Regions from separate parts of the Faecalibacterium sp. DFI.5.82 genome, predicted to be linked through region 2. Evidence: riboswitches for the same ligand, from Rfam matches in the RefSeq annotation. Region 2 holds a riboswitch; each other region holds the start of a gene.
The links. Region 2 has a riboswitch for cyclic di-GMP ahead of P0G09_RS03760 (CAP domain-containing protein). Riboswitches for the same ligand answer to the same signal wherever they lie in the genome.
Positions count from the first base shown of each region.

Region 1: another riboswitch for cyclic di-GMP. It lies ahead of P0G09_RS06430 (leucine-rich repeat domain-containing protein); the one in region 2 lies ahead of P0G09_RS03760 (CAP domain-containing protein).
Region 3: another riboswitch for cyclic di-GMP. It lies ahead of P0G09_RS12285 (leucine-rich repeat protein); the one in region 2 lies ahead of P0G09_RS03760 (CAP domain-containing protein).

Region 1 is NZ_JARFIS010000003.1:156,032-166,337, reverse strand. Features, by position in the region: gene P0G09_RS06460 (sugar ABC transporter permease) at 1-672, shown strand, start outside; gene P0G09_RS06455 (carbohydrate ABC transporter permease) at 672-1,538, shown strand; gene P0G09_RS06450 (antibiotic biosynthesis monooxygenase family protein) at 1,611-1,907, opposite strand; gene ugpC (sn-glycerol-3-phosphate ABC transporter ATP-binding protein UgpC) at 2,023-3,138, opposite strand; gene P0G09_RS06440 (AraC family transcriptional regulator) at 3,266-4,111, shown strand; gene P0G09_RS06435 (MATE family efflux transporter) at 4,159-5,460, opposite strand; cyclic di-GMP riboswitch class I at 5,725-5,800, shown strand; gene P0G09_RS06430 (leucine-rich repeat domain-containing protein) at 5,975-8,749, shown strand; gene greA (transcription elongation factor GreA) at 9,113-9,598, shown strand; gene lysS (lysine--tRNA ligase) at 9,618-10,306, shown strand, end outside.
Region 2 is NZ_JARFIS010000002.1:25,674-35,979, forward strand. Features, by position in the region: gene P0G09_RS03740 (DHH family phosphoesterase) at 1-76, opposite strand, end outside; gene P0G09_RS03745 (ribonuclease J) at 126-1,928, opposite strand; gene rnhA (ribonuclease HI) at 2,332-2,796, shown strand; gene P0G09_RS03755 (hypothetical protein) at 2,793-3,305, shown strand; gene P0G09_RS03760 (CAP domain-containing protein) at 3,416-4,285, opposite strand; cyclic di-GMP riboswitch class I at 4,418-4,493, opposite strand; cyclic di-GMP riboswitch class I at 4,619-4,694, opposite strand; gene bilS (flavodoxin family protein BilS) at 4,814-5,317, opposite strand; gene bilR (bilirubin reductase) at 5,345-6,472, opposite strand; gene bilQ (bilirubin utilization transcriptional regulator BilQ) at 6,474-6,890, opposite strand; gene P0G09_RS03780 (ATP-binding cassette domain-containing protein) at 7,022-8,068, opposite strand; gene modB (molybdate ABC transporter permease subunit) at 8,065-8,739, opposite strand; gene modA (molybdate ABC transporter substrate-binding protein) at 8,760-9,647, opposite strand; gene P0G09_RS03795 (MOSC domain-containing protein) at 9,736-10,306, opposite strand, start outside.
Region 3 is NZ_JARFIS010000010.1:85,007-95,312, forward strand. Features, by position in the region: gene ychF (redox-regulated ATPase YchF) at 1-291, shown strand, start outside; gene P0G09_RS12250 (5'-methylthioadenosine/adenosylhomocysteine nucleosidase) at 359-1,042, shown strand; gene P0G09_RS12255 (hypothetical protein) at 1,059-1,499, opposite strand; gene P0G09_RS12260 (diguanylate cyclase) at 1,560-2,354, opposite strand; gene malQ (4-alpha-glucanotransferase) at 2,548-4,089, opposite strand; gene P0G09_RS12270 (alanyl-tRNA editing protein) at 4,408-5,595, shown strand; gene trmB (tRNA (guanosine(46)-N7)-methyltransferase TrmB) at 5,765-6,517, shown strand; gene P0G09_RS12280 (putative ABC transporter permease) at 6,519-7,568, shown strand; cyclic di-GMP riboswitch class I at 7,808-7,884, shown strand; gene P0G09_RS12285 (leucine-rich repeat protein) at 8,085-10,306, shown strand, end outside.

The DNA of each region.
Region 1 (10,306 bases), on a different contig from region 2:
ACCGACCTGCGCCTGAAGCTGAAGGGCCAGACCTTCTTCAAGACAGTCATCTACATGCCCAACCTCATCATGGCTTCGGCGTTCGCCATGCTGTTCTTTGCCCTGTTCTCGGATAACGGCCCCGTGAACGCTGCACTGGTGGGCATGGGCATCCTCAAGGAGCCCTTCAGCTTCCTGAACAGTGTCTGGGGCAACCGCGGCCTTATCGGCCTGATGAACTTCCTGATGTGGTTCGGCAATACGACCATCATGCTGATGGCGGCCATCATGGGTGTGGACCCCACCCTGTATGAGGCAGCGGAGCTGGACGGCTGCACCCCGAACCAGATGTTCTGGAAGATCACCATCCCGCTCATCCGGCCGATCCTGGTCTATGTGATGATCACTTCGATGATCGGTGGCCTGCAGATGTTCGATGTGCCGCAGATCCTGACCAACGGCAAGGGCGGCCCCGACCGCACCTCTACCACCATGATCATGTACCTGAATAACCACCTGTTCAGCAAGAACTACGGCATGGCCGGCGCGGTCTCGGTGGTGCTGTTCCTGGTGTGCGCAGTGCTCTGCGTGATCGTTTACATGGCCCTGACCAAGGAGGACGACGGCCTGAGCAAGGCCGAGCGCAAGGCCCGCAGGCAGGCGGCCAAACAGGTGAAGGGAGGAAAAGCATAATGTCACACGCAGTCAAGACAAGATCCGAAAAAGCGACCCTTGCGGCCCGCCGCACGGTGTGCTATGCGGCGCTGGTGCTGCTGAGCTTTTTATGCCTGTTCTTCTTCTATGTGCTGGTCATCAATTCCACCCGTACCCATTTTGAGATCCAGAAAGGCTTTTCCTTTCTGCCGGGCAGATCCTTGATGACCAACCTGAAAAACGTGCTGTCGGATGCCAACATCCCGGTGCTGACCGGTGTGCGGAACAGCCTGATCGTGTCCGGCTGCTCGGCTGCCCTCAGCGTCTATTTTTCGGCCCTGACAGCCTACGGCATCTACGCCTATAACTTCCGGTTCAAAAAGGCGGCGTTTGCCATCATCCTGCTCATTATGACCATGCCGACCCAGGTCTCGGCGCTGGGCTTCCTGCAGCTCATCACAAAGATGGGGCTGAAGAACAGCTTCATTCCCCTCATCATCCCCAGCATTGCGGCCCCGGCGGTGTTCTTCTTTATGAAGCAGTATCTGGATGCCAGCCTGCCCATGGAGATCGTGGAAGCCGCCCGCATCGATGGCGCAGGGGAGTTCTACACCTTCAACCATATCGTGCTTCCCATTATGAAGCCCGCTCTGGCGGTGCAGGCCATCTTCTCCTTTGTGTCCAGCTGGAACAACTACTTCATCCCCGCACTGGTGCTGGATACGGCAGACAAAAAGACCCTGCCCATCCTCATTGCACAGCTCCGCAGTGCCGACTTCCTCAAGTTCGATATGGGCAAAGTCTATATGCTGGTGGCCATTGCCATCCTGCCCGTGATCATTGTTTATCTGCTGCTGTCCAAGTTCATCGTCCGTGGTGTTGCACTGGGCGGTGTCAAGGGCTGAGCATTCCGTTCTCTCCTTTGGAAAAAGCACCCGCAGCCAGCAGGCCGCGGGTGCTTTTCTATCCTCTCGTGCTCAGTCGGCTTTGGCAATGCGCTGCATCGCGGTGGAAGCAACATGCTTCTCCTTGATGGCGCGGAGCTGGGCCATGTGGTCGGTGTTCACGTGGGCCTGCTGCTGGGCTTCGGAGTCCCACTCCTCAACGATGAGCAGCTCGTCCGGGTCGGCGGCGCTCAGGTAGTAATCGTAGCGCTCAAAACCGTCCTCCTGCTGGACCTTTGCCAGAATGCCGGCAGCGGCAACCTCCTGCAGAAAAGCGTCCCGCTGGCCGGGGAGCATACGGTAGGTGACCAGAAGCATCATGTGTTCCATGGTGAAATCTCCCTTATAATGTTCCAATGTGTGTTCTCTTAGACAAAAGCCGCCGGAAATCGTTTCCCGGCGGCTTTTGCTTATTAGGAGGATCAAAAGATGATCCCTGGAGAACTTAGTTCAGGATGGTCTGCTCGGTCTCGACATCAAAGACGTGGACCTTGTGCGGATCAAATGCAACGCGGACGGTGTCTCCGTTGCGTGCCTTGGAGGTGGGAGCGACACGGGCGGTCATCTTGTTGCCCTTGTACTCCAGGTACAGGTAGATCTCAGCGCCCATCATTTCGGACACATCGACCTGAGCCTCCAGGTGGCAGTCGGGGTGCTTTGCCATAAACTCGGGCTCGTCGTCGATATCCTCAGGACGGATGCCCATCTTGACCTTCTTGCCAACGTAGGAATCCAGCTTGCCGTCAGCGGTCTTTTCCTTGGGCAGGGGGATGGTGTCGCCGCCCAGGTCAATGGCGTACTGATCGCCGTTCTTGGTCACGGTGCCGTCCAGGAAGTTCATCTGGGGGCTGCCGATGAAGCCGGCAACGAACATGTTGCAGGGCATGTCGTACAGGTTCTGCGGGGTATCGACCTGCTGGATGATGCCGTCCTTCATAACAACGATGCGGTCGCCCATGGTCATAGCCTCGGTCTGGTCATGGGTAACGTAGATGAAGGTGGTAGCCAGCTTCTTGTGCAGCTTGATGATCTCGGTGCGCATGCTGGTACGCAGCTTTGCATCCAGGTTGGACAGGGGCTCGTCCAGCAGGAAGACTGCCGGGTTACGAACCATTGCACGGCCCAGAGCAACACGCTGACGCTGGCCGCCGGACAGAGCCTTGGGCTTGCGGTCCAGCAGGTGCTCGATCTCCAGGATCTTGGCAGCCTCGTGAACGCGGCGGTCGATCTCGTCCTTCGGGGTCTTGCGCAGCTCCAGACCGAAAGCGATGTTCTTGTAAACGGTCATGTGGGGGTACAGAGCGTAGCTCTGGAACACCATGGCGATATCACGATCCTTGGGAGGAACGTCGTTGATCAGGCGGCCGCCGATGTACATTTCGCCCTTGGAGATCTCCTCCAGACCGGCGATCATGCGCAGGGTGGTGGACTTGCCGCAGCCAGAGGGGCCGACGAAGATGATGAACTCCTTATCCTGGATCTCCAGGTTGAAGTCGGTAACAGAAGGAGCAGTAGCGCCCGGATAGATCTTGTAGATGTGCTGGCAGCTAATCGAAGCCATAGGTCATTGCCTCCATTAAAATTTTTCTATGTTACGGCACCTTGACGGTGCACGCTCTCGTTGGTATTATAATAACAGATAACTTTGTGATATAAAATAGCATTTTATTGATTTGAGGTGTCAGATATTGCTTTATGATTGGACAAGCACCGCAGCCCTTGGCGTGGTGCGGGATATCCAGCCCAAAGAACCCCTGACCCTGACCGGCGAGGGGCTGTGGGTCTGCCTGGTCTCCAGCGGCAGATGCACTGCCAGCCTGACCGATGCCTCGCCCTCCCCGGCGGGCAGCGCACTGATCCTGCCGCCCCAGAGCGCGGCGGCGGGCCATCTGGTGCTGAGCCGCGCCCCGTTGACCCTGACCCCGGAAGGGGAGAGCCACCTGCTCTGCATCCAGCTGACCGGGCAGGCGGCGGTGCAGTTCCTTGCCGGGCTGACGGAGCTGCCGTTCCTGGCCCGGGGCGAGACCTGCCCCGCCGCCGCAGAGCTGCTGGGCCGCCTTGCTGCCGAGGCCGACACGCCCCGCAGCCGGGCTGCCAGCCAGCTGGCCTTTGCCCTGCTCTGTGAGCTTGCGGGGGCCGATAGCGCCGCCCCGCCCCTGCCGCCGCTGGTGGAGGCAGCCATTGAGGATATCCGCCAGAACTACGCTGGCCTGTACGGCGTGGAGGAGCTCAGTGAGCGGCTGGGGGTCTCCAAGAGCCATCTTGTCCGCACCTTTACCGCCGCCGTGGGGGTGCCCCCGGGGCGCTACCTGACCACTGTGCGGGTGGAAGCTGCCATGCGGCTGCTCCTGCACCGGGAATACACGCTGGATGTCATTGCCAGCCTGTGCGGCTTCTCAGGGGCCAACTACCTGTGCCGGGTGTTCAAAAAAGAGACCGGCCAATCCCCCGCACAGTGGCGGGCCTTGGCCGGTCAGACAGCACGGCCCCTCAGCCCGGCGGAAAGCCAGCGGGAGCAGGCACTGTATATTTAAAATGTTCAGGAGCCGGGGCAGCACCCGGCTCTTTTCCGTGGAGGTGCTCAGCCGCACACAGACTGCGGGCGCTTGAGCAGGAACACCGTCAGGGCCAGCGTGATGGCCTCGGCGGCGGGGAAGGCCGACCACACGCCGTTCATGCCGAACAGGGCGCTCAGGATCAGCGAGCAAGTGACGATGGCGGCCACGCCCCGGCTGACCGAGGTGATGGTGGCCTCGGTGGGGCGGTTGACCGCACCCAGATAGCCCGCCGCAACAATATTGCAGCCTGCAAAGAAGTAGCCCAGGAAGTAGATGCGCATACCGCTGTGGGCGTATTCGGCCATCAGTGCAGAGCTCTCGCTGTTGAAGAGGGCAACAAAGGTGTCGGTAAAGCCAAACACAGCACCGTACAACACCGCCGCCAGCGCCAGCGCAGTGCCGCAGCCCAGCAGAAGCAGCTTTTTTGCCCCGGCCATCTCATTTTTGCCGTAGCACTGGCTGATCAGCGGCTGGGCACCCTGGGCCACGCCGTTGAAGATGGCTGTTGCCACCAGCGCAAAGTTTGCCACCACGCCGTAAGCGGCCACGCCCACGTTGCCCGCCAGCCGGAGCAGCAGGAAGTTGAACACGGTGGTGGTCACGGCAGAGGAGAGCTCCCCGACAAAGCCGGAGATGCCCAGCTGGCAGCTCTGCACCAGCAGCCGGGCCGAGGGGGCCTGCCGGACAAAGGTGAGCGTGTTGCTCTTTTGAAAAAGGTGGCGGCTGCAGATGGCGATGCTGAGCACCGGCGAGATAGCGGTTGCCAACGCCGCGCCGGGCAGGCCCAGCCCCATGGGGAAGATGAAGATGTAATCGAACACCACATTGAACAGGCTTCCGCTCAGGGTGGCCACCATGGCAAGGGACGGGTCGCCGTCGTTGCGGACGAAGGCCGAGAAGATGTAGTTGCACATGAAGAAGGGCGTGAACAGCAGGAAGATGCGGGTGTAGTTCAGGCCCAGCGCCACAATGCCCGCATCGCCGCCCATGAGCTGCAGAAGCGTGCCCGGGCAGAACGCGCCCGCCAGCATGAACGGGATGGCAATCAGGCAGGCACAGAGGATGGCGTTGGAAAAAAACCGCTGCGCCCGTGCCTCGCCCTGCGCCTGCAGGATGGCGTACCGGGTGGCAGCACCCAGGCCGATCATCGAGCCGAAGGCAAAGATCAGGTTGTACATGGGCAGGCAGAGGTTCAGCAGGGTCACGCCGTCGGTGCCCGCCGCCTGGGCGATGAAATAGGTGTCGGCCAGAATATAGCACGATGTGCCGATCAGACCGAAAATATTCTGCGACACATACTTGAAGAACTGCTTTGTCAGGTTCATGGGAGCTTCCTTTCCGCGGGGAGAGTAGGGGAGTGAAACGTAAAAACGACTACTACTATATCATAAAACCTGGCATATTTCAACGAAAAAGCGAGGAAACACGCCATCATTTCCCAAACGGAACACTTCTCCCCGGGGCGATGCTGCTATCCGAAAATGTTATACAAACACTGTCGATTTTGTGTAACTTGCCAAAGATGATTTTGGGTTATTGACCAAAAAAAAAAAAGTCTTATGATTTTTGTGTAAAATGCCACATAAAAACAGAAGAATCGGCAAACCAGTCGAAAGGCTGCGACGCAAAGCTACAGGGCCTGTAATATGGCAGCCAGCTGCACTTTCTCAACCATACCGCACATGGGCATCACCTCAAGGGGCGGTAGATTCCCAAAGTACAAAACGCAGAGCGTTGTACCAGCCATTTGGCCGGTGCGGCGCTCTTTTTGCTTTGTGCGGGCATGGTTATATTTTGGGAGTAATTCATAAAAGGAGGATTTTTATGAGATTGAAACGTGTGATCAGCGCCGCCTTGGCAGTGAGCATGGCAGTTTCCATGATGCCTGCTACTGCGGTTTCGGCGTTTGCAGCGGGAACGAGCACCAATACTGCGGAGACAACCACTGTTACTGGCAAGAATAGCACCGAAAGCGAAGCAGAAACCTCTGGTTATTGTGGTGCAGAGAATCAGGAAGAGAGTGTTCAGTGGAAATACGATGAATCTACAAAGGTTCTGACTATTTTTGGCAATGGCCCAATGGCAGATTATGAGGGAATTGCTGATACGGATGTTGGCACAGACAATGATCTGCGTCCATGGAAACCCTATCTCAACCAGATTACAGAGGTACATATTGAGGAAGGCGTTACTGCGATTGGCAATAGTGCATTCCGTGGGATGAAGGCTTTGAAAAAAGCTAATATTCCTGCCAGCATTCAGCATTTGGGCGATTACATCTTTCGCTATGATGAAGCATTGGAAGAAGTAATCTGGGCAGAAGGATTTGAAGCGGCTGAAACTACTGACGTGGATTCAAACCAGAATGTATATACAGGAAAATATTTGCCTACAAGTATGTTCGATTTCTGCTCTGAACTGGGCAAGGACAAGGAACTGACTGAATGGCTTCCCAAGAGCTTTGAAGGTGTTGGCTGTGCGGCAGTTCGAGGAACACAGTTTACAGTTGATTTTGATAACTGGAGCAATCTGAAATATATTGGTGCGTATGCTTTTTCAATGATGCGGAATCTGGAAAGCTTTACTGTTACAGATGACATCGAGTTTGGATTAAGAAAAAACCCACAGGTTCCGGATGGGACTTCTAATGCACTTCAAGGTTCTGGTTTGAAAAAAATGATTGTTAGGACCGAAAAACTTCCCTATGCAATTGTGCGGGGTTGTGAGAAATTGAGTGTGATTGATTTGGGAAGCAACCCTACAATCATTGGAGATTCTGAATTCGCAGGGACTGCTATTGAGAAAATTGACATTCCGAAGAGTGTGACAAAAGTTGATGCATGGGCGTTTGCAAATTGTCAGAATTTGAAGAGAGTGACCTTCTACGGTGAAACCGCATTGCATCATGTTCCTTTCCCAGCATGTGGCATTGAAACCTTTATTATTGAAGAAGGCGCAAAAATTACTAGCGATGATTCTAATCCCTTCCGAGAACAACCGACAGGTTCTTATCCGGCTGTAACCTCTTTGAAGAACGTGGAAATTCTTGGCACATTGAATACTAGTCGGACAGATATGACGACAGAAACTCTTTGGAAAAATATGTTCTCTCCTAGTGAACAACTCAAAGAAGTTACTGTGAGCGATGCAAACCTGCAATATGTAAAAGCTGAGACTTTCCCGAAGATGGAAAATCTGAAAGTGGTTGGCGATGATGCAACGTTTGAAGCATCGCTTGCGGGATGCACCAACCTGAAAACCGTTGACCTGACCGGCTGCAAAAAGATTGCCAGCTATGCAGCTGGCTGCTTTGGTGATGGTATGAATGATTCTACTGTCATCTATGTCAATGATGCAAGTGCAATTCCGGGGAGTGACACTGGCATTTCGAATCGTCACGGTATCGTTATGGTTGTTAAGGGCGGTACAGTCAATACGGATAAGACCGGTTTTGACAGTGTAACCAAGGCTGGATGTACCGCAAAATGGTATGAGGACGCTAATTGCCAGATTGAAACCAAGGATACTACCCCCGTAACTGGTAAAACCTATTACGCCAAGTGGAAAGTCATCCCCGTTGCCGCAACGATGACTGCAACCACTTCCAAGAGCGCCTATCTGGTCAATACCCCGGTTGATGTGAACATTACCGTTAACCCGGGCACCTATGGGGCAGAGATTCACAAAGGTAAAGTTGCTCTGACCTACGGCGACGAAGTAGAGAAGGTGGAGCTGGACGGCAAGGAACTGACCGAGAAAGAATACACTGTTCAGGAGCTGGCTCAGATGATGAAACTGACTTCCCGAAGCAGTAATATCAAAGCAACCCTGAATGTGACCTACAAAAAAGTCGGCAAGTTTGATTTTAACGTTGCCCTGAAGGACGCAAATGGTGCCCAGATTTGTGCTGATGGCACTCAGGTCGTTGTTGCCGAAAAGGCCGCCGAACTGACCCCTGCAACCGAGCTCTACACCCTGACCGTTAAGAATGCTGATGTTACCATTAAGAATGGTGACGAAGAGATCAAGGCTGAGAAGAACGACAAGGGCGAGCTGATCGCCAAAGTGCCCGAAAAGGCTGACGTGACCGTGACCTACACCAGCCAGAGCGATGCCGTTGCATTTGACCAGTGGACTATTACCACCGATGAAACGCTGGATGTGGATGTCAAGAACAACCCCCTGAAGTTCCAGATGCCTGCCGGTGGCGTGACCATCGAAGCCATGACGAAGGATGCCTCCATTGAGGAGGACGAGCCCAACATTCTGGGCACCGCCGCAGTAGTCGGCACTGCCGCTGCTGGCACCGCCATTCTGGCATGGCAGGGCTACCAGCTGGGCACGGAGCTGTACCTGAAAACCGCTCTGCCCGCCGGTACTGCCATCCCCACAAACCGTGCCGAGCTGGCCCTGCTGGTGTGGAACCATGCCGGTAAGCCCGCACCCGCCGCAGTTCTGCCCGCCGATGCCACCGATACCCAGAAGGCCATTGCCTGGGCTGTGGAGAACGATTTGCTCAAGGCCGCAAAGGACAACGGCGAGACCTATGTGGATACCGATTCCGTGAGCCGTGTTGAAGTGATCCGCGTGTGGAATAAGGCACAGGAAAAGTAAACCCCACCGTCATCCCTTCGGGATGCCACCGCCCCTAATAGGGGCGGCCTTGGCAAAAAGGTGAAACTATCCGCCATGCCAAGGGCCCCCCTATTAGCGGGGGCTGTCGCTGAAAGCGACTGGGGGGTTGCCCCCACAACCGAACCATTCTCTATTCCCAAATAACCTGTGGAAGCGCCCTGCCGGGGAACCGGTGGGGCGCTTCTGCATAGGGGCGGGAGCCGAAACCGCCGCTTTTTCCGCTCTAGCGCCGTGGTTTTTATTGACAAGCTCCCGGCTTGCTATTATAATAGAACAGTCATAATAGCATTCGTGCGCGGCTTTGCGGCTGCGTCAATCCAATAGACAAGGAGAAGATCCAAAATGGCACAAGAAATCAAGATGTCCGCTTCCGGCCTGAAGGCGATGCAGGACGAACTGGAATACCTCAAGACGGTCCGCCGCAAGGAGCTGGCCGAGGAGATCAAGGAAGCCCGCAGCCACGGCGACCTTTCTGAGAACAGCGAGTACGATGAAGCCAAGAACACCCAGGGTCTGGTGGAGAACCGCATCACCGAGCTGGAGCAGATGGTCAAGAACGCTGTGATCATCGACGAGAGCGAGCTGAGCGTGGACAGCGTTGCTGTTGGCACCCACGTTTCCATCAAGATGATCGGCGATGATGAGGCCGAGGAGTACGATATCGTTGGCCGCACCGAGGCTGACCCCATCAACGGCAAGATCAGCGACGAGAGCCCCGTGGGCCACGCTCTGCTGGGCAAGGCCGTGGGCGAGAAGGCTGAGGTCCTGCTGCCCTCCGGCCAGACCGTCGAGTACGAAGTGCTGGCCATCACCCACGCCGCAAACTGAGCCTGAACGGGAGGAAACCATGGAAGAGCAAAAGAGAAACCCCGCTCAGGGCCTGTCTGAGAGCGAGCAGGTGCAGGTGCGCCGCCAGAAGCTGGCCGACCTGCAGGCTGCCGGAAACGACCCCTTCACCCTGACCAAGTTCCCGCAGGACGCATACTCTGCCGACCTGAAGGAAGAGTTCAAGGAGCTGCCCAACGAGACCGACAGCGGCAAGCAGGTCGCGCTGGCTGGCCGTATGATGTCCAAGCGCGTGATGGGCAAGGCAAGCTTTGCCCACCTGCGCGATGACAAGGGCGATATCCAGCTGTATGTCCGCCGCGACGAGCTGGGCGAGGAGGCCTATGCCGCCTTCAAGAAGCTGGACGTGGGCGATATCATCGGTGTCAAGGGCGAGGTGTTCCGCACCAAGACCGGCGAGCTGAGTGTCCGTGCCACCGAGCTGACCCTGCTGGCCAAGAGCCTGCGCCCCCTGCCCGAGAAGTTCCACGGCCTGACCGATACTGAGATGCGTTACCGTCAGCGCTATGTGGACCTGATCGCCAACCCCGAGGTGAAGGATACCTTCGTCAAGCGCAGCCAGATCCTGAAGGAGATCCGCGCTTATCTGGACGAGAAGGGCTTCCTGGAGGTGGATACCCCCATCCTGACCCCCTTTGAGATCGGTGCCTCCGCCCGCCCCTTCTACACCCACCACAACAGCCTGAACAT
Region 2 (10,306 bases):
CCAGCGTCAGCAGTGCACACAGCACTGCCAGCGCGGCGATCAGCATTTCTAACGTCCATCTCGGTTTTTGTTTCATGGAATCTTCTGCCTCCTGGTCTGCCTGCCCCGGCGGGGCGGCTTCCGGCTTATACCTCCATCAGAATGGGGAGGATCATCGGGCTGCGTTTGGTGCGGCGGTAGATATAGCTGCTCAGCGCCTCACGCACCCGGGTCTTGACGCTGTTCCAGTCGCGCACATGCTCTTCCACGCAGCGATCCAGCGCGTTTTCCACAATGCTCTGGGCCCCGTCCATCAGGCTCTCGTTCTCGCGCACATAGACAAAGCCGCGGCTCACAAGGTCAGGCCCCGCCAGCACCTTGCCGGTCTTGCTGTCCACGGTGGCCACGATGATGACCAGACCGTCCTCAGAGAGATGCTTGCGGTCACGCAGGACCACGTTGCCTACATCACCCACGCCCAAGCCGTCCACCATCACGGCACCGGCGGTGACAGGCTCGCCCAGCTTGATCTCGTCCCGGCTCAGGATGACGTTGGAGCCGTTTTCGGCAATGAGGATGTTGCTGGTGGGAATGCCCAGAGACGCGGCGGTCAGAGCATGCTTTTTCAGCTGCTTGTACTCGCCGTGCACGGGCAGGAAATACTTGGGTCTGGTCAGGGTGAGCATCAGCTTCTGCTCCTCCTGGCAGGCGTGGCCGGAAACATGGACATCATACATGCTCTCGTAAATGACCTCCGCGCCCAGCAGGAGCAGACCGTTGACGATCTTGGTCACGCTCTTCTCGTTGCCGGGAATGGGGTTGGCGGAGATGATGATGAAGTCGCCGGGGCCCACCCGCACCTGACGGTGGCTGCAGGAGGCCATGCGGGAAAGGGCACTCAGGGGCTCGCCCTGGCTGCCGGTGGTGATCAGCACCACCTGCTCCGGCGGGTACTGGTTCAACTCATCCACACTGATAAGGGTACCCTCGGGGATGTGCATATAACCCAGCTCCTGCGCCATGGCAGTGTTATTGACCATGCTGCGGCCGCTGAACGCCACCTTGCGGCCATCCTCCACGGCCAGATCAATGATCTGCTGGACGCGGTAGATATTGGACGCAAAGGTCGCAATGATGATGCGCTTGTTCCGGGCACGGGCAAACAGGTTGCGGACACCGGCGGCCACCTTCTGCTCCGTGGCGGTAAAGCCCGGGCGCTCGGCGTTGGTGGAATCGCTCAGCAGAGCCAGCACACCCTTCTGACCATACTCCGAAAGGGTGGTCAGGTCGGTCACGCCGCAGGCCAGCGGGGTGTAATCGATCTTGAAGTCGCCGGTCTGGATGATCGTTCCGGCGGGGCTGTCAATGGCAAAGGCCACGGAATCGGGGATGGAGTGGTTGACATGGATGGGCTCCACGGTAAAGCAGCCCAGCTTGATCTTCTGCTTGGGGGTGATCTCCACAAACTTGGTCTTGCCTGCTAGGCCAAACTCCTCCAGCTTGTTCCGGATGAGGCCGCAGGTCAGCCGGGTGCCGTAGATGGGCAGATCAAACTTCTGCAGCAGGTAGGGAATGCTGCCGATGTGGTCTTCGTGGCCGTGGGTGATGAGCAGGCCCTTGATCTTGTCCTTATTCTGCACCACAAAGGTAAAGTCGGGGATGACCATGTCCACGCCGTACATCTCACTGTCCGGGAATACAAGGCCGCAGTCCACAATGATCATATCCCCGTTGCACTCATACACGGTCATGTTCTTGCCCACTTCGCCCAGACCGCCCAGCGGGTAGATGTGGATGGGCACAGCGGCCTCCTTGGGCTGCTGAGTACGGCGGGGCCGCCGGTTATAATAAGGGCGGCGGGTGCGGGTACGCTTTTCCCCGCCGGATTCACTGTTTCTGTTCGGATTGTTCTGAGCCTGAGCCGGGTTCTGTTCTTTGACCTGTGCCATGCGGTACCTCCAAAATCAATTACAAAACGCAGGCACACCCCTTTGCGAGCGGCCTGTCTGCTGTGAAGGAGCAGCAAACGCACCGCCGCTCCCATCGAAACCATCGTATAGAATTTTTCGCTTCCATGCCCGTTTTCGGCACTGGGATGGCCAGAACGGAGTAATTTCTGCCCTGTCAGTCCATCTGTTCGATGCGACCGCGGCACTGCCCCGTTCCGGCCGGACACACCGCATCGGTGCGCCCCTATACGCATTTTGTTACAAACAGTATAGTATTTCTTGTCCACTTTGTCAATTCAAAGCTTTGCCGGAAAAGCCGGGGATGATACGTTTTCCTCTTGACAGAACCGGAAAAATAGCTCTAAATAGAGGTATCCAAAAATTCAAGTTCCGGGAGAAACAGATGAAACAAGTCGAAGTTTACACCGATGGCGCGTGCAGCGGCAACCCCGGCCCGGGCGGCTGGGGTGCAGTGCTGCGCTACCGCTTCAACGGCAAGGTCTACGAAAAAGAGCTCAGCGGCGGCGATGCTTCCACCACCAACAACCGGATGGAGCTGACCGCCTTTATCGAGGCCCTGCGCCAGCTTAAGGAGCCCTGTGAGGTGCGGCTGTGCTCTGACAGCCAGTACGTCATCAACGGGCTGGAAAAGGGCTGGGCCAGGGGCTGGAAGCGCCGGGGCTGGAAAAAGTCCGACGGCTCCCCTGCCCTGAACCCCGACCTGTGGGAACAGGCATTGGAGCAGGAAGCCCGGCACAAGATCACTTATGTCTGGGTCAAGGGCCACGCAGGCCACCCGGAAAACGAACGCTGCGACCAGCTGGCCGTGGCACAAAGTCAGGCACACGGAGGGAGACAGGGACGATGAGCGATACATTTCTGCCCGGCAGCGGGTTCGACACCTATGAACAGCAGGACAAGGTGCTGGTGGGCCTGTGCGGCGGCACGGGCTGCAAAGCAGCTGTCCGCATTTTACAGCAGCAGGGCTTTGCGGTGATGGGCGCTGTGGTGCGTCTGTGCACCGATGATCCCGTTGTGGATGCCGCCAAGGAAGCCGCCAAGGCTCTGGGCATCGAGTGCATCACCCTGAATGCCAGCGAACTGGCCAGCCAGCTGGCTGAGGAGACCGCTGCCCCGGCCGACCTGCGCTTCCCCGCCCTGCTGGCGGCGGCTGACCGGCTGGGCATCCAGTACATTGCCACCGGCCACCGCGCCCGGGTAGAGACCGGTGCGGACGGCGTGCACGTCCTCTGCCCTGCCGAAATTGCGGACGAGAGTGCCCGGCTTGCCGCCCTGCCGCAGGAAACGCTGGGCCGGCTCATCCTGCCCTTGGGCGATTTCAGCCCCGAGGATGTGGCTGAGATGGCAGCAGAATAAAAAAACAAAAGAGATGCACCCCGCTCCCTGAACCTGAATCAGGAAGGCGGGGTGCATCTCTTTTTGCTCTGTTTTATTTCATCGTACAACGCTCAATGGAAGTCCTCCGCTTACTTTGCGAAGATCTGGATCCAGTTGTGGCCCCACTGAGAATTGGCATCGTAGTTGTAGCCAAGGCACATATACTTGGCGGCGGGGTCCATGATATTGACACGGTGGCCTTCCGAAGCCATCCAGTCTGCAACGACCTTTTCGGGCGTGGTCTCGCCCCAGGCGGCATTCTCGCCGGTGGCGGTATCAGACACACCGTACTCCTTCAGCACGGTGAAGCAGTTGGTGCCATCGGGGCGGGTGTGGGAAGCGACCTTTGCCACTTCCTTTGCGCGCTCATCGGCAGCGGCCTGCAGCTTGGCATCGCCCATGGCCAGAGGTGCCAGATTTTCCTTTGCACGCTCAGCGTTGACCAGCGCCAGCACTTCCTGTGCGAAACCGTTCTCACTGGTGCCGCGGGCGTAGGTGAAGATCATCACCCAGTAATTGCCGTACTCGCCGCCCTCGTAGTAGCCAATGCCAACGGAGGTGGCATCCTTGTCCAGCATCCGCTCCTTGAAGAAATCGTAGCGATTCCAGGCGGCGACCACATCCGAAGCATTCTCAGCAGCTGCCCAGTAGTTCTCTCCCACAGAAACATCGTCCACACCGTACTCCGGCAGGATGGTGAACTCGCGGCTGCCATTGGGGCGGTTGTAGGAGTAATTGACGGTAAGTTCTTTTGCACGGGCCTGTGCGGCAGCATTCAGTGCGCTGCTGCCCATGCTCAGAGGAGCCACACCAGCCTGTGCACGCTCTGCGTTGACGAGCTGCAGCAGCTCATCGGCCTTGGAAGCTGCGTGTGCGGGCATTGCCAGAACAAGCATCAGGCAGATGAATGCGGCGCAGCAGACCAGATTCTTCAGGACTTTCATCGAAGCGTTACGCATGGTGTTGAACCTCTTTTGTGTTGCCCCATGAAAAAAGGTGTCGATTGCTGGTATACTCGGCAATCGACACCTGATGCTTCAGATGAAGGTCACTCAACACCCAATCTCCGCTGTGGAGACCCTCAGGTGATGAGAAGCAACTGGCTGCCATTTTACAGGCCCTATAGCTTTGCGTCACAGCCTTTCGACTGCTTTGCCGAGGATATTCAGTTTTGCGTGCCTTTCTTCTTTTGGGAAGAAATTTGAGAACGAAAAAAGGTGTTGTTCTGCAATACACTCAGCAAAACAACACCTAGAAAATCTAAGCAGGTCGCCCAAAGAAAGATTTCCTTGAGAAGCAGCTGGCTGCCATTTTACAGGCCCTGTAGCTTTGCGTCACAGCCTTTCGACTGCTTTGCCGAGAATATTCAATTCACCTTGAGGAGCCGTTTCCATTTCCTCGACGCTATCCTACCACATCGGACAGAACCTGTCAACTGTTTTGGAGCAGCTTTCTCAAAAAATCTTCTTTTTTGAAGAGTTCTTCCGTTATGCCTGCACCTCTGCCGCCTTTTTGCGCAGCTGGTCGAGGTCTGCGGCATCCGGGTGAGCCAGTGCCTTATCAAAGTTCTCGATCAGCATCTCGAGGTTGGGTGCATGGTTGGGCTGCTGCAGCATCTTTTCGTACTGCTGGCGCACAGTCATGGGCATCTTGCCCTGGCACATATAGGTTCCAATGACCGTGTTGCTCTCATCCAGCGATTTCTGCACCGCCGCCAGGATCTGCTCGAAATATTCCGCACTGCCGCCAAAGCCTGCGGTGCCGAACAAAAAGACCCGCTTCCCCTTCAGGGTCTGCAAAAAGGCGGTGAGGGTGTCATCGGCATGGCCCTTGTCCGTCCAGAAGCCGATGTAAAGGGTCTCAGCCTCCAGTGCTTCCGGAGCCGGTGCTCCGAAGTAGGTGCACTCATTCTGGGGCAAGCTTGCGCGAAGGGTGTCGGCCAGCAGGCGGGTGTTGCCGGTCTTGCTGCTGAAAACGATGGCGTAGCTCATGGTCATTCTCCTTTATTATGTTTGATATCAGATGCTGCCCTGTTCTTTTGCGTTCAGGGCATCATAGACACAGCGGGTGCCCTGATGGGCAATCAGGCCGCCCAGGCACTTTTTGTTGCAGCGGACACAGCGGTGGATCTTTGCCGCATTGCCGCTCTGCAGTTTGTTGACCCAGTTGGGGTCAGCCAGCAGCTGGCGGCACATTGCCGCGCACTGGATGCGGCCGCTGGCAAGCTGCTGCTCCACAAAATCGGGGTCGTTCAGGCCGCCCACACCGCAGAGCGGCACACTGGTATACCGGCGCACCTCATCGCAGAACTTGAGGAAGCAGCCGGTCTCCTTGAACTCGGGGTGGCTGGCCGGCGGGATGGTGTTTTCCAGCGCAGAGTGGTTGGCCAGTGTCACATGGAAGCTGGTCACGCCTGCCTGCACCAGCAGGGGCACGAACACGGCCAGTTCCTCCTCCACCACACCGGCGTTGCCGTAATGGGGGTTCTCCTGCCGGACAGCCAGCTTGTAGTCAATGGCCATGCCGGGCACAGCGGCGTGCACTGCCTTGACAGCTTCCACGGCAAAGCGGGCGCGGCGCTCGGCACTGCCGCCGTATTCATCGGTGCGGTGGTTGAAGATGGCGGAAGAGAAGCTGCCACACATCCGGTCGCCGTGCACCTGCACCATGTCAAAGCCCGCCTGCTTTGCCAGCACAGCGGCCTTGCCAAAGCCCGCGATGATCTGATGGATCTTTTTCTGGGACATCTTGGTGATGTAGGGGCCCACGGCATCGTTCATCCGCTCCCGCAGCTGGTCGGGGGTGATCTTTTTCATCAGCATCCCCGGGATGCACTTGATGATGGACATCATGTCGGTATCGGTCTGGTGGAGCTGGGCGCAGACCTTGCAGTCGTATTTGTGGGCAGTCTCGCAGATCTGCTGATAGAAAGCAAAGCCCTTTTTGTCAAACAGGGACTTCTCAAACCGGCTCTTGGCCACCGGCACGTCGCCGATGATGATCATGGCGCAGCCGCCCTTGGCCAGCCGCTCCATCTCTGCCAGATATTCCTCGTCCGAAAGGCCGAAGGTGGTGGGGGCAAAGATGATGCGGTTCTTCAGCTGCAATCCACCGTAATCAATGGGGCTCAGGATGGTGTCGTACATGTTACACACTCTCTTTCCTCGTCCGTGCTGCCTTTTGCAGCAGGCTCAGGAGCTGGTGCTGTTCCTCTTCGGTCAGCCCGCTCAAATTTTGCGCATCCCAATCGAAAAATACCTGGTGGCAGGTCCGGAATGCTCTCTCACCCGCCGGGGTCAGCCCCAAATGATAACTGCGGCCCTGCTTTTCCCGGGTCATAAAGCCATCTTCCACCAGCTTGATCACGCTGCGCTGGCAGTGGCCCCAGTCCAGGTGCAGTTTTTTGGTCATCTCAGCCGGGGTGCAGCCGGGATGTTTGCCCACGTAGATCACAAAATACATCATGCCAAAGCTCAGGCCGAACTCCTGCAGCTGCTGGGTGGTGTAGGCTGCGAACTGCTTGTAAAACTCCATCACGTAGAAGGATATGGTCGATTGGATCACTCTTTGCATCTCCTTTACTTGACAAGGTCTAGTATAATCACATTACTTGATAAAGTCAAGTACTTTTTTCAAAAAAATTCTCCCTGCTCCGTATTTCTGTTTCGGGAGCAGGGAGAAAACGATTTTTTGCCTCAGACCAGCGGCATGATATTTTCCGGGGCGGCAGCAAGGCAGGCGGGTGCTTTTGGCGGCGGGGCCGCCAATGTCTCCTTGGACACCTTCCACCACAGGCGGGCCTCACCGCCGGGCAGGGTGAAGATCATATTCCAGTCAAAGGGATTCTCACTGGTGGAGACAGCCTGCACCGGCAGGCTGTTGGGGGTGCCGGGAGCGCAGGGCGCAAAATCATGGGCGCGGATGCCCACGGCACGGCAGCCCTCGGGCACCGGCAGAGCCACGGTCAGCGGCTGTTCCCAGCCCGCCAGATGAACGGTATGCTCCCCCACCCGGGTGCAGGGCAGAATGTTCTTGCAGCCGGTCAGGCGGGCGGCGGCACGGGTGCGGGGGTCGGCAAAGACCTCCTTGGTCGTGCCTGCCCGGAGCACCTCGCCGCTGTCCATCACGATCATCTCCCTGCACAGGCGGTAGGCCTCGTCCCGGTTGTGGGTCACCAGCAGGGCCGTGCCCGCAAACCCGGCCAGCAGGCTGCCCACTTCCCCCTCTACCTCCTCACGCAGATAGCTGTCCAGCGCACTGAACGGCTCGTCCAGCATCAGGATGCGGGGTTTGGCCGCCAGGATGCGGGCCAGGGCGGCACGCTGCTGCTGCCCGCCCGAAAGCGCACCGGGTAGGCGCTTGGCCAGTTCTTCCAGCCGCATGGCCCGCAATGCCTCGGCACAGGCGGCCCTGCGGGCGGCAGGGTCCTTTTCCTTTTTCAGTGCGCTGAGGATATTCTGTTCCACGGTCATGTTGGGGAACAGGGCGTAGTTCTGGAACAGCAGACCCACATTGCGCTGCTGGGGCGGCAGGTCGATGCCCTGAGCGCTGTCGAACAGCACCCGGCCATCCAGCACAATGCGTCCCTCGTCCGGCCGGACGATGCCTGCAATGCAGCGCAGGGTCATGCTTTTGCCGCAGCCAGACGCGCCCAGAAGGGCGGTGGCGGTATCCCCCGCCGTGAACGCAGCGTGAAGGGTAAAGCCATCAAACCGCTTGGTCACATTTACTTCCAGGCTCATGCGCGCTTTCCTCCCTGCTTCTGCCTGCGTTCCAGCAGGTTGACTGCCAGCAGCACCACCGCCGAGATAACGATATCCACCAGCACCCACTGCATGGCCCCGGCTTCATCGTTGGTGCGCCAGAGCTGGTAGACCGTGGTTGCAATGGTGGCCGTTTTGCCCGGCGTGTAGCCTGCGATCATGCTGGTGGCACCATATTCGCCCAGCGCACGGGCAAAGGCCAGCACCGTACCGGCCAGAATGCCCTGACGGCAGCAGGGCATCCGCACCCGCCAGAAGATCCAGGTGTTGGAAAGTCCCAGCGTCTGTGCCGACCAGGCCAGCGTTTCGTCAAAACTCTCAAAGGCACCGCGGGCCGTGCGGTACATCAGCGGAAAGGCCACCACGATGGAAGCAAAGATGGCGCTGTACCAGTTCATCACCAGCTTCACGCCGAAATGTTCCATGAAAAAGATGCCCAGCGGTCTTTTTGCGCCGAACAGCAGCAGCAGGAAATATCCCACGACCGTGGGCGGCAGCACCATGGGCAGGGTGAGCACCACATCCAGCACGCCCTTGAGCACGCGCGGGAGCTTTGCAATGTAGTAGGCCGCAAAGATGCCTAAAAAGAACACTGCCGCGCAGCTGATCAGCGCAATGCGCAGGCTGTTCCATAAGGGATACCAGTCCATACCATCCCCCCAGCGGATGCTTACAGTGCGGTGAAGCCGACGCTCTCGAACACGGATGCAGCCTTGTCGGTGCGCAGGTAAGCCAGGAACTCCTTGGCAGCCTCGGTATGGAGGGCGTTCTTCATCACAGCGGCGGGGTAGATGACCTGACCGCACATTTCCTTGGTAGCCTCGTCCACGGGGGTCAGACCGGCGCTGTACGCATCGGTGCAGTAAACGACACCGGCATCCACGCTGGCCTCGCTGACCTGGGTGGTGACTTCCTTGACGTTGGAACCATAGGTGATGACACCGGCAGCAGCCAGAGCTGCCTCATCCAGATCGTAGTAAGCCAGGATCTTCTGGGTGTACTGACCCACGGGCACATCACTGTTGCCCATGCAGAACAGGATATCCTCTGCCTTCAGGTGCTCAGCCAGGCTGTCGAAGCTGTCAATCCCCTTGTTGCTGCCCTCAGGCACACAGAGCACGACCTTGTTCTCCAGCAGATCCACACGGCTTTCGGCATCCACAAAGTCCAGGCCCTCGGTGTTCACCTCAGCGGAAGCGGTGCTGTCCAGCTGGTTCATCTGCTTCTGACCGGCGGAGATGAACAGATCGCAGTCCGCGCCCTCCTGGATCTGGGTCTTGAGGGTTCCGGAAGAGTCAAAGTTGAAGCTGAAGGTCACGCCGGGGTTCTCTGCGGAGTAGGTCTCGGCAATGGCGTTCAGGGTCTCGGTCAAGGAGGCGGCAGCAAAAACGATCAGCTCCACGCTCTCGCCGGAGGCAGCCTCAGAGGAGGCGGCAGCGGAGGATGCGGTGGAAGATGCAGTGCTGCTGGAGGAGCCGCCGCAGGCGGTCAGAACAGCAGATGCGGATGCGATGCCGGCAGCACACAGGAAGCTGCGGCGGGAGATCATAGTTTTCATAGTCTTGCTCCTTACAGTGGGTATGCTTTTGTTGTACTTTTATTTTTACGCCCGGCACCAAAAGCAGCGTCGCGGCGGTGAAACAGGCTTATTTGCGGGCGCACTCGCCGTCCAGCCCGGCGGCAATGCGCACCCCGTGCTCCAGGCTGGGCAGGATGTACTCCAGATTCTCTTTCACGGCCTTGGGGCTGCCGGGCAGGTTGACGATGAGGGTCTTGCCCCGCAGCACGCTGGCGGCACGGCTGAGCATCCCGCGCGGGGTGATGCTCAGGCTGTGATAACGCATGGCCTCAGCAATGCCGGGGGCGTTGCGGTCCGCTACGGCATAGGTGGCTTCCGGGGTGATATCCCGGGGGGCAAAGCCGGTGCCGCCGGTGGTCAGGATCAGGTTGACCTGACGGCCATCGGCCAGCCGGATGAGCTGTGCTTTCAGGGCCTTTGCCTCATCGGGCAGGATCATGGTCTCCTCCACCTGATAGCCTGCAGCGGTGAGCATCTCCACGATCAGGGGGCCGCTCTTGTCCTCACGCTCACCCCGGCTGCCCTTGTCGGAAAGGGTGATGACGGCAGCGCGCAGGGGCGGGTTTTCCGGCGGGGGCAGCAGGGTCACCTCGTCCCCCACGTGGATCTCGCCGCCCTGCAGCACCCGGGCAAACACG
Region 3 (10,306 bases), on a different contig from region 2:
CTGATCACTGCCAGCTACGACCTGCTGGGCCTCATCTCCTTCCTGACCGACGGCAAGAAGGAGTGCCGCGCCTGGACCATCCGCAAGGGCACCAAGGCTCCTCAGGCCGCCGGTAAGATCCACAGCGATTTCGAGCGCGGCTTCATCCGCGCCAGCGTCATCGGCTATGGCGACCTGGAAGCCAACAACTTCGATTATGCCGCTGTCAAGGCCAAGGGCCTGCAGCGCACCGAGGGCAAGGAGTACGTCGTGAAGGACGGCGACGTGATCGAGTTCCTGTTCAACGTCTGATGTATGATAAAAGTGTCTCCCGCGCGCCGCGCGGGAGACACTTTTGCCCAGGAGAAAGGACATCTATATGATTATCGGAATTATGGGCGCAATGCCCGATGAAGTCGATCAGCTGTGTGCAAAACTGGAAAACGTCACCGTGGAGCCCTACGGCGGCGTGGAGTACCACAGGGGCACGCTGGCAGGCAAGCAGGTCGTGGTCTGCTGTGCAGGCATGGGCAAGGCCAATGCCGCCGCCACCACTCAGGTGCTCATCACCCGATACGGTGCCGAGAAGATCATCTTCTCCGGCATTGCAGGCAACATGACCAGCAAGATCGGCATTGGTGATGTGGTCATTGGCAAGACGGTGCTCTACCACGATGCCCAGCTGGACATGATCTGCCAGAACCCGCCCTACCTGAAGGAGTACGCCGGTGACCCGGCCCTCATCGCCGCCGCTGAAAAAGCCTGCGCCGAGGCAGGGGTCAAGGCCCTGACCGGCAAGATCGCCACCGGCGACCTGTTCGTGGGTGACAGCGAGACCAAGGCCGCCATTGAGGCCAAATGCGCCCCCGACTGCGTTGAGATGGAGGGTGCTGCCGTGAGCCAGATTGCCGCCAAGAACGATGTGCCCTGCGTCATCCTGCGCGCCATGAGCGACAACGCCGACGAGGACGGCCACGAGGTGCTGGTGGTGAAGAAATTCAGCATCGCCGAGTACGTGGCTACCGCCACCCGGATCGTGGCGGCCATGGTGGAAGCACTCTGAGCAGCCGGAGCGGCCTTTACAGAAACTGCTCCAGTTTCAGCCGGTTCTCTTCCTCCAGGTCCTGCAGCTTCTGCATCAGGCGCTTGGAGCCGGGAGCCGCATCGGGATAATCCTTCTGGCTCTTGATGCAGTCCATCACGCCCTGACTGCTTCCCTCGCTGAGCATTTCGGCCAGATTGCGGGTGGATCTGTCGGTGAGCGTTTTCATGCCGATGCCCATTTTGGTGTTGAGCTTTGCCATGATGCTCTGGCCCTGAGCCGTGCCGCCGCAGGCCTCGATGGCGGTGTGGGCCTCCTGATTCAGTTCCCGGTAGAGGTTCCGCTCCCGCAGAAGCTCGGCCCGGAAGGCAGGGTCCTCGGTCATGGGCACGATCTGTTCCAGCGTGTTCTTGCCCATCTCCGTGTTCTGCACCACCGCTTCCAGCAGATTCAGGTTATCATTTTTCTGATTTTCCATACAAAAATCCCCCTTTGTGGCACTAGCTTGTACCGCAAAGGGGGATTTTATGCATTCGGTTTATTTGCTGCAGATCTGGTCGCCGCCGGCGGTCTGGGCCGCCTTCAGGCGCTGCTCACACAGCTGATACAGCGCGTCCCAGTTCTTGCCCCGCACCTCGCCGGTGCAGGCGCAACCGATGGACTGGGTAAAGGGCACCCGGCGCATCAGGCCCACCGATGCCACGCACGCGCGGGGCATCTCGGCATAAATGCCGTTCAGCTCCTCGGCCAGCTCTGCGCAGTTCTTATCCGCACAGCCGATGGCGAACAGCGTGTCCGTCAGGCGGCAGACCACCCGCTCTGCAGGGCGGTCGTAGTACTTTTTCCACTGGTTGGCCACAAAACAGACCAGCTGGTTCATCACGGCATCGCCCTGCCGGGCGCGCATCCCGTCCTCATCGTCCAGCGCCACCAGCGCCAGCGAAGCACAGCGGTGAGCATCCGTCCACTCATCCAGCCGGGTGCAGAACTCCGTTTCAAAATAGCGGCGGTTGAACACGCCGGTCAGGAAATCGTGATTCATATCGTCCCGGCAGAGCTCCCGCTCCCGCGCGGTCATCCGATCCTCCGGCAAGTCGCTGCCCGCCAGCGGAGCCGTCATCTGCAGCTGCCAGAGCTTGCCGTCCGCCTCGATCAAGCGGCGCAGCACGCAGTCCACCTGCCCATTGCGCAGGACATAATCCACCTGCAGGCCATCGTCCTGCCAGGTGTCCGCGGCCTCCTCATCGGCTTCCGTCAGGGTCACATCTTCAAAGGCGGTCTGTGCGTTTTCTGCAAAGGCGCGCAGATCCTGTTCCGTCCATTCTTTTTTCATGCGTTTTTCCCCATTATCCGGTGCCGGCTCTCTCCCTTCCGGCACAGCTTTGCCACACGGCCGCTGAAAGCGCAGCCCCATTACCGGAATTATACCATCTTGTGCCGGGCGTTTCCAGCAAAACGCACAAACTTTAACGTATTTTTTTACATTTTCGTCAAACTGCTAAACACACTCCGGATTTCCGGCCCGGTTATGTACGGCAGTACACGGCGCACTCCGCCAGAATGCGCTTGGCCAGCGCGGCAGTGTCGAACCCATCGGCGGCGCGCCAGCTCCAGTTTCCGCCCAGCTTGCCGGGGCTGTTCAGGTGGGCTTCCTCGCCCAGGCCCAGCCAGTCGGCCATGGGGATGATGGCACGGTCGGCCACAGAGCCCAGCGCAGCCCGGAGCAGCGCGGTGCGGGCCGCCTCTGTTTTGACAGCGGCCACCTCCTTTGCGGTGGGCTGACAGCCGGTCAGATGCAGGTAGGCGGCGGCCACAGCCTTCTCCTTGGCCGATGCGCTCTCGTCCCACCAGGCGGTCAGCGTCGTGTTGTCATGGGTGCCGGGGTAGACCACGCTGTTCTTGACGTGGTTGTGGGGCAGGTACTCGCTGTCCCCGCCGCCGAACGCGAACTGCAGCACCTTCATGCCCGGGAAGGTGCTGTCTGCCAGCAGCTCCCGCACACTGGGGAAGAGCTCACCCAGATCCTCGGCGATGATGGGCAGCTTGCCCAGCGCAGCTTCCAGCGCGTTGAACAGCTCCATCCGGGGGCCGGTCTCCCACTTGCCGGTCTTGGCGGTAGTGCTGTCCGCCGGGATGGCCCAGTAGGTGTCAAAACCACGGAAGTGGTCGATGCGGAGCAGGTCATAGATGCCCAGGGCATGGCGGACACGCTGGATCCACCAGGCATATCCGGTCTGCTTATGGTAGGGCCAGTTGTACAGCGGGTTGCCCCAGAGCTGGCCTTCTGCCGAGAAGTAATCCGGCGGGCAGCCTGCCACCCGGGCAAAGCCGCCGTCTGCATCCAGCTCAAACAGCGGGCCGCCCACCCAGGCATCCACGGAATCTGCCGAGACATAGATGGGGATATCGCCCAGGATCTGCACGTTGTTGGCGTTGGCATAGGCTTTCAGCTTCTTCCACTGGATGCTGAACTCGTACTGCAGAAACTTCCAGAAGCCGATCTCTTCCTCGTTCTCTGCCTTAAAAGCTTCCAGCGCCTGCGGCTCCCGCTTGCGGTACTCCCGGGGCCACTGGGTCCAGCTCTTCATGCCGTTGGCGGTCTTGAGGGCCATGTAGAGGGCATAATCCTCCAGCCAGCCCTCATTTTCCAGCGTGAAGGCATAGTACGCATCCGGATAATAATGGGCACAGCCGTGCTGGCCTGCACACTGCCTGCGCCAGGCGGCATAGGCGGCACGCAGGATCTTGTAGCGGCTGGTGTACAGGGTGCCGTAATCCACGTTCAGCGGGTCCTTGCCCCAAGGCTCGGCCTTGAGCTGGGCGGCTGTCAGCAGCCCCTCGGCTTTCAGAGCATCCAGATCAATGAAATAGGGGTTGCCCGCAAAGGCAGAGCAGCTCTGGTAGGGGCTGTCCCCATAGCCCGTGGGGCTCAGGGGCAGAATCTGCCAGATCTTCTGGCCTGCCGCCGCAAGGAAATCCACAAATTTTTCTGCCTTTTTGCCAAAGCAGCCGATCCCGTAGGGGCCGGGCAGGCTGGACACCGGCATCAGAATACCACTTTCACGCATTGTAAATCCTTCCTCGTCTCAAACTTTTTGCTGGGGCTTGTCTGTTTTCTATCATAACATAACCGCAGACTATTTTCCACAGGCAAAAAACGTGGTATACTTGGTTTTAGACCATGAGCGAGCGTGTATCCGGGCAGGCTGGCCTTCGTACAACCTCTCCGTCATTGCTCCGCAATGCCACCTCTCCTAGTAGGAGAGGCCTTGGCAGTAATTGCAAAGTTTCCGTTTTTGCCAAGGGCTCCCCTACTAGGGGAGCTGCCGAGCGTCAGCGAAGGCTGAGGGGTTGGACAAAGACGGAACCTTTCCTTTGGAGGTTCTATGCAACGCACTGAGAAATATTTTGAGCAAAATGCCTACCGCCGGGAGGCGGTGGGGCATATTTTAGCCGCAGAGCCGGACAGCCGGACCGGCGGCGGACGCATCGCGCTGGACGGCACGGTGTTTTACCCCGAGGGCGGCGGCCAGCCTGCCGACCGGGGCACCCTGACCCTTGCCGACGGCACGGTGCTGACCGTCACCGATGTCCACGAGCAGGCGGGTGTCATCTGGCACATGGTCACTTTCCTGCCCGCCGGGGCGGTGCCCGGGGCCGAAGCGGCACAGGCCATCGACTGGGCGTGGCGTTTTGACAAGATGCAGCAGCACACCGGCGAGCACATCCTCTCCGGCATCCTGCACAGCATGTTCGGGGCCGAGAACGTGGGCTTCCACATCGGCTCCGATGCCGTGCGGATGGACACGAACATCCCCATCTCCGCCGAGGGGCTGAAAGCGGCCGAAACTGCCGCCAACCGCATCATCTGGGAAAATGTGCCGGTGAACATCACCTACCCCACCCGGGAGGAGCTGGCCGCCCTGACCTACCGCTCCAAAAAGGAGATCGAAGGGCAGGTGCGGATCGTGACCATCCCCGGGGCGGATGTCTGTGCCTGCTGCGGCACCCACACCGCCTTTACCGGTGCGGTGGGCCAGATCAAGATCCTGGCCGCTGAAAACTATAAGGGCGGCGTGCGCCTGAGCATCGTCTGCGGCGGGCGCGCGCTGGAAGCCGCGCAGGCCATGCGGGAGCGGCAGGCAGAGATCGGTGCCCTGCTCAGCGCCAAGGCCAGCGAGACGGCCAACGCCGTGCATCGGGTGTATGACGAGTACACCGCCCTGAAATTCACCCACTTCGGGCTGTGCAGCCAGCTCTTTGACGCGCTGGCCGCGCAGGTAACGCCCGGTGCGGATGCCATCCGCATCGTGCCGGGGCTGGACCCGGACGGCCTGCACCGGCTGGCTAACCGCCTGACCGAAGCCACCACCGGCCTGTGCGCGGCCCTGACCCCCAACGAAAAGGGCACCGGCTACTGCCTTGCCCAGGCGGGCGGCGATGTCCGCGCCCTGACCAAAGCCCTGAACGCCGCCCTCAATGGCCGCGGCGGCGGCAAACCCGGCATCTGTCAGGGAAGCTGCGCCGCAGAGCCGGAGGAAGTAAAAGAATTTTTGAAAAGTACGAAATTGTAAGCATCCTCACCCTCTCAGGCGCTGACGCGCCAGCTCCCCCAAAGGGGGAGCCCTTGGCAAAACCGGTAAGTTTTCCGCACTGCCAAGGCCTCTCCCTTTGGGAGAGGTGGATTTGCGAAGCAAAGACGGAGAGGGTGAGCCACTTAAAATTCAAGGAGAACAACAAACTATGAGAATGCGTTTCAAACCCTACGCCCACGATGAGCTGATGGCCGCCGATTTCCACGTCCACGAGCCCCTGATCTGGGGCGGCAAGTGGCACGCACAGTATGCCCGCCCGGAGCAGCCCTTTGTGCTGGAGCTGGGCTGCGGCAAGGGCGGCTTTATCTCCCAGCTGGCCTGCGCCCACCCGGAAAACAACTATCTGGGCATCGACATCACCGACAAGGTGCTGATCCTTGCCAAGCGCAAGATCGAGGCCGCTTACACCGAGGCAGGCCGCCCCATCGACAACGTGAAGATCATGAGCACCGACATCGAGCGCATCAAGGGTGTGCTCACCGCCCAGGATACCGTCAGCCGCATCTATATCAACTTCTGCAACCCGTGGAGCAAGAACGCTTCCTCCAACAAGCACCGGCTCACCTATCCCCGCCAGCTCATCCAGTACCGCGAATTCCTGAAGGACGGCGGCGAGATCTACTTCAAGACCGATGACGACGACCTGTTCCGCGACAGCCTGGAGTACTTCCCCGCTTCCGGCTACGAGATCACCTGGAAGACCTTTGACCTGCACGAGAACGAGCCGGAGTGGAACATCCGCACCGAGCACGAGGGGATGTTCACCGAGATGGGCATCAAGATCAAGGCCCTGATCGCCAGAAAGCTGCCCGGCGATGCCGCCGTGACCTGGATCGAGCCCAAGGTCCTGAAAAAGAGGAAGGCTGCGGAGGAAGCCGCTGCCGCCGCAAAGGAGGAGTAAGATGTCCTTTTTTGTCAACACCATGGTCTGCGGCTTTTCGCTGTATCAGATCCTGGCGTTTTTCCTGATCTACTCCTGCCTGGGCTGGTGTTTGGAGGTCATCTATGCCGCCGTTTCCACCGGCCAGCTGGTGAACCGCGGCTTTCTGAACGGCCCGGTCTGCCCCATCTACGGCTTTGGCATGATCATTGTGCTGTTCACCCTTTCGCCGCTGGCAGACAACCTGCTGCTGCTCTATCTCGGCGGCGTGATCCTGCCCAGCGTGCTGGAGCTGGTGGGCGGCTGGGCGCTCTACAAGCTCTACCACACCCGGTGGTGGGATTACAGCGACTTCCCCTTCAACATCGGCGGATATATCTGCCTGGAATTCTCCCTTTTGTGGGGCGTGGGCACCGTTGTGGTGATGAAGGCCGTTCACCCCGTGATCGCGGGTTTTGTGGAGATGGTCCCCCAGATGGTGGGCTTTGTCCTCATGTGCATCCTGTACGCCTGCTACGCCGCCGACGTGGTGGTGACCGCCTTTGCGGCCTCTGACCTGGCCCGTGAGCTGGATGCCCTGGAAAAGGTGGCCGACAGTATGCACGCCGTGTCCGATGCCATGACCGAGCTGCTGGGCACCACCGCCATGGACGTGGACCAGAAGATGGACGAGAGCCGCCTGCAGCTCAAGCTGGCGGCTGCCGAGGCCCGGGACAATGCCGCCAAACTGAGCCCCCGGGATGCCGCTGCCGCCCTGCGCGCCAAGGCCGACGAGGCCATGGAGGCCGCCCGCAAGTCCTCGCAGGAGGCCCGGCTCAATGCCTCTGAGGCCGCCACTGCCGTCAAGCTGGCCGCCAAGGGCACCGCAGAGCGCACGGCAGAGCTGCTCCGTCTGGAACAGCTGGCCGAGGAGCTGCAGGCCCGCAGCGAGGAGATGCGCGCCCGCACCCGGAGCTCCAAGTACTTTGGCAAGGGCCGTATGCTCCGCGCTTACCCCAAGCTGCGCCACGGCGAAAAGCACCGCTCTCTGGACGAGCTGCGGGAGCGTCTGAAGTACGAGCGCAGGCACTGACCCTGACCGTTGCAGCAACCCCAAATGCCCCTGACCGGCTTCTTTCGGTCAGGGGCATTTTTCTTGCACTGCGCCCTCCATAAAGTCAGGCAGATCTTGTGCTGCCGCAGGATTTTATTCTCATTCTGTTTTCCACATTATACGTTCCTTTTTTGTACACTCTTCCAAATCTTTTTCGTCATATTGACAAAAAAAAAAAAGAGTATCTTATCCTGTGCAATATGCTATTCCGCTAAAAACTGAAGAATCGGCAAGCCAGTCGAAAGGCTGCGACGCAAAGCTACAAGGGCCTGTAATATGGCAGCCAGCCGCACGTTATTCTCTCCGGGTAAGGTAATACGAAACCTTGCACCTCCTTGTGAAGATGCGTCGGCTTCCCTTCAGGAGAGCGAGCGCGCAGCGGGTCTACAAGGGTTCAGAGCGTCGTACCAGCCGTTTGGCCGGTGCGGCGCTCTTTTGTTTTGGCTGAAATAGAGAGAGTTTTTTGGGAAAATCATGGAAAAGGAGTAAAGAATTATGAAACCCAAGCGTTTGATCAGCTTATTGGTTGCGGTCTGCATGATGATCACCATGCTGCCCCTGTCGGCAGTCACGGCATTTGCAGCAGACACGGCAACTGAACAAGAAGCCATCGTTGACGGTTACAAGTATAAGTATAAGGTAAATGGCGGTAATGCAACCATCACAAAATTTCTTGGCCCTGTGAAACCAACAAACTACGACTACGACATCGACATACCCGAAACGTTGGACGACAAATACACTGTAACCGCCATCGGCAATTATGCCTTTTATTCAGACCATCAGCTGGGGGAGGTCACCATTCCACAAAGCGTCACTTCCATCGGCGATCATGCCTTTGCAGGTTGCCGCAACTTGAACTCTCTTACCATCAATGACGCTGCCACATCAATAGGAAACCGGGCCTTTACGGAATGCCCTCTTACAACAACGCTTTCATTAGGTAAAAAAATTACGACGATCGACGATCGTGCCTTTTATGATTGCCGTGGTCTGACGAGCGTCACCATTCCACCAAGCGTTACTTCCATCGGTGATCATGCCTTTGGTGAATGCATTCATCTTAAAACGCTTTCGTTCGGTGAGAATTCGTTCGGTGAGAATATTGAGACGAATATTACGACGATCGGCAATTATGCCTTTTTTCATTGCAATGATCTGGAGAGTGTCACCATTCCACAAAGCGTCACTTCCATCGGCAGAGAAGCTTTTAGATTTTGCAACAACATGAAATCTCTTGCCATCAATGGCGCCATCGAATCGATGGGGACAGGCGCCTTTGCTGGGTGCATTTCTCTTGAAAAGATTTCGTTAGGTGAGAATATTAAGACGATCGGCTATTCTGCCTTTGATTCTTGCACTTCCATTAATCTGACGAACGTCACCATCCCGGAAAATGTAACAACCATTAGACCTGGTACCTTTCGCTATTGCACCCATCTGGAATACATTACGCTCCCTGCTGGATTGACTTCTTTCCAAGACAGTCTGAAAGGTTGTCCGGCTGGGAACCCCAATGGTGCCATCTACTACAAAAACTACAAGGCCAAGGCAGATGCTCTGCTTGCAGACAATGATAACAATCCTAAAATTGATGCCAATGATAAACTGAGAAAACGCAATTTTCTTTACCTCTGCAAGGTGACCTTTGATGCCAAGGGCGGCGAACTGAACGACGACGCTGTGGTGCCGGTTTATAAGACCGAAAAAATCACTGATACCAAGGCAAACGATCTGACTGCCATCCATGATCCCACCCGTGCGGGTTACAAGTTCACCGGCTGGTACACCGAAGATGGCAACCTCTTTAATGTGAAAGATACCGCAATTATGGAGGACATCACCCTCCATGCCGGTTGGGAGTTCGACCCCAATGCTCCGGGCTGCCACCCGCTGACCGTGACCGGCGGCACTGTTACTGTGAAATACGACGGCAGCGATGTGACCAGCAAGCTGAACAGCAACACTGACGCAGCCACCGGCCAAAAGACCTACGATGTACCGGACAACGCAGAAGTGACCGTGACGCTGGACAAGGACCGGACCCCTGCGGGCATGGTGTTTGACGGTTGGTCTACCGGCGAGTTCTCCCTGCCGCAGGATCAGAACTACAAGGCAGAAAGCATCACTTTCCCCATGAGCAGTGGTGTGGATATTGCCGCACAGTACCGTGATGCCGCCGCTGACCACACCCACGATACCGCAGTCTTCCACCCGCTGACCGTGACCGGCGGCATTGTTACCGTGAAAAACGGTGACAAGGATGTGACCGATACCTTGACTGTTACTACTGACGAGACCACCGGCAAAAAGACCTACTCTGTACCGGACGGCGCAACAGTGACCGTGACGCTGGACAAGACCCTGATCCCTGAGGGCATGGTGTTTGACATCTGGTCTACCGGCAAGTTCTCCCTGCCGCTGGGTCAGGATTACAAGGCTGAGAGCATCACCTTTACCATGAACACCATGAGCAGTGATGTGGATATTGCCGCACAGTACCGCGATGCCACCATTGAAGATGATGGGCCCAATGTGCTGGGCACTGCCGCGATCATTGGTACTGCCGCTGTGGGCGGTGCAGTGCTGGGCTATCAGGCCTATTCTCTGGGCGCTGAATTTGCAGGCAAGCTGATGGCTCTGCCCTACTTCCCCAGCAACCGCAGCGCCCTTGCCATGATGCTGTGGGAGGATGCAGGCAAGCCCATGCCCGAATC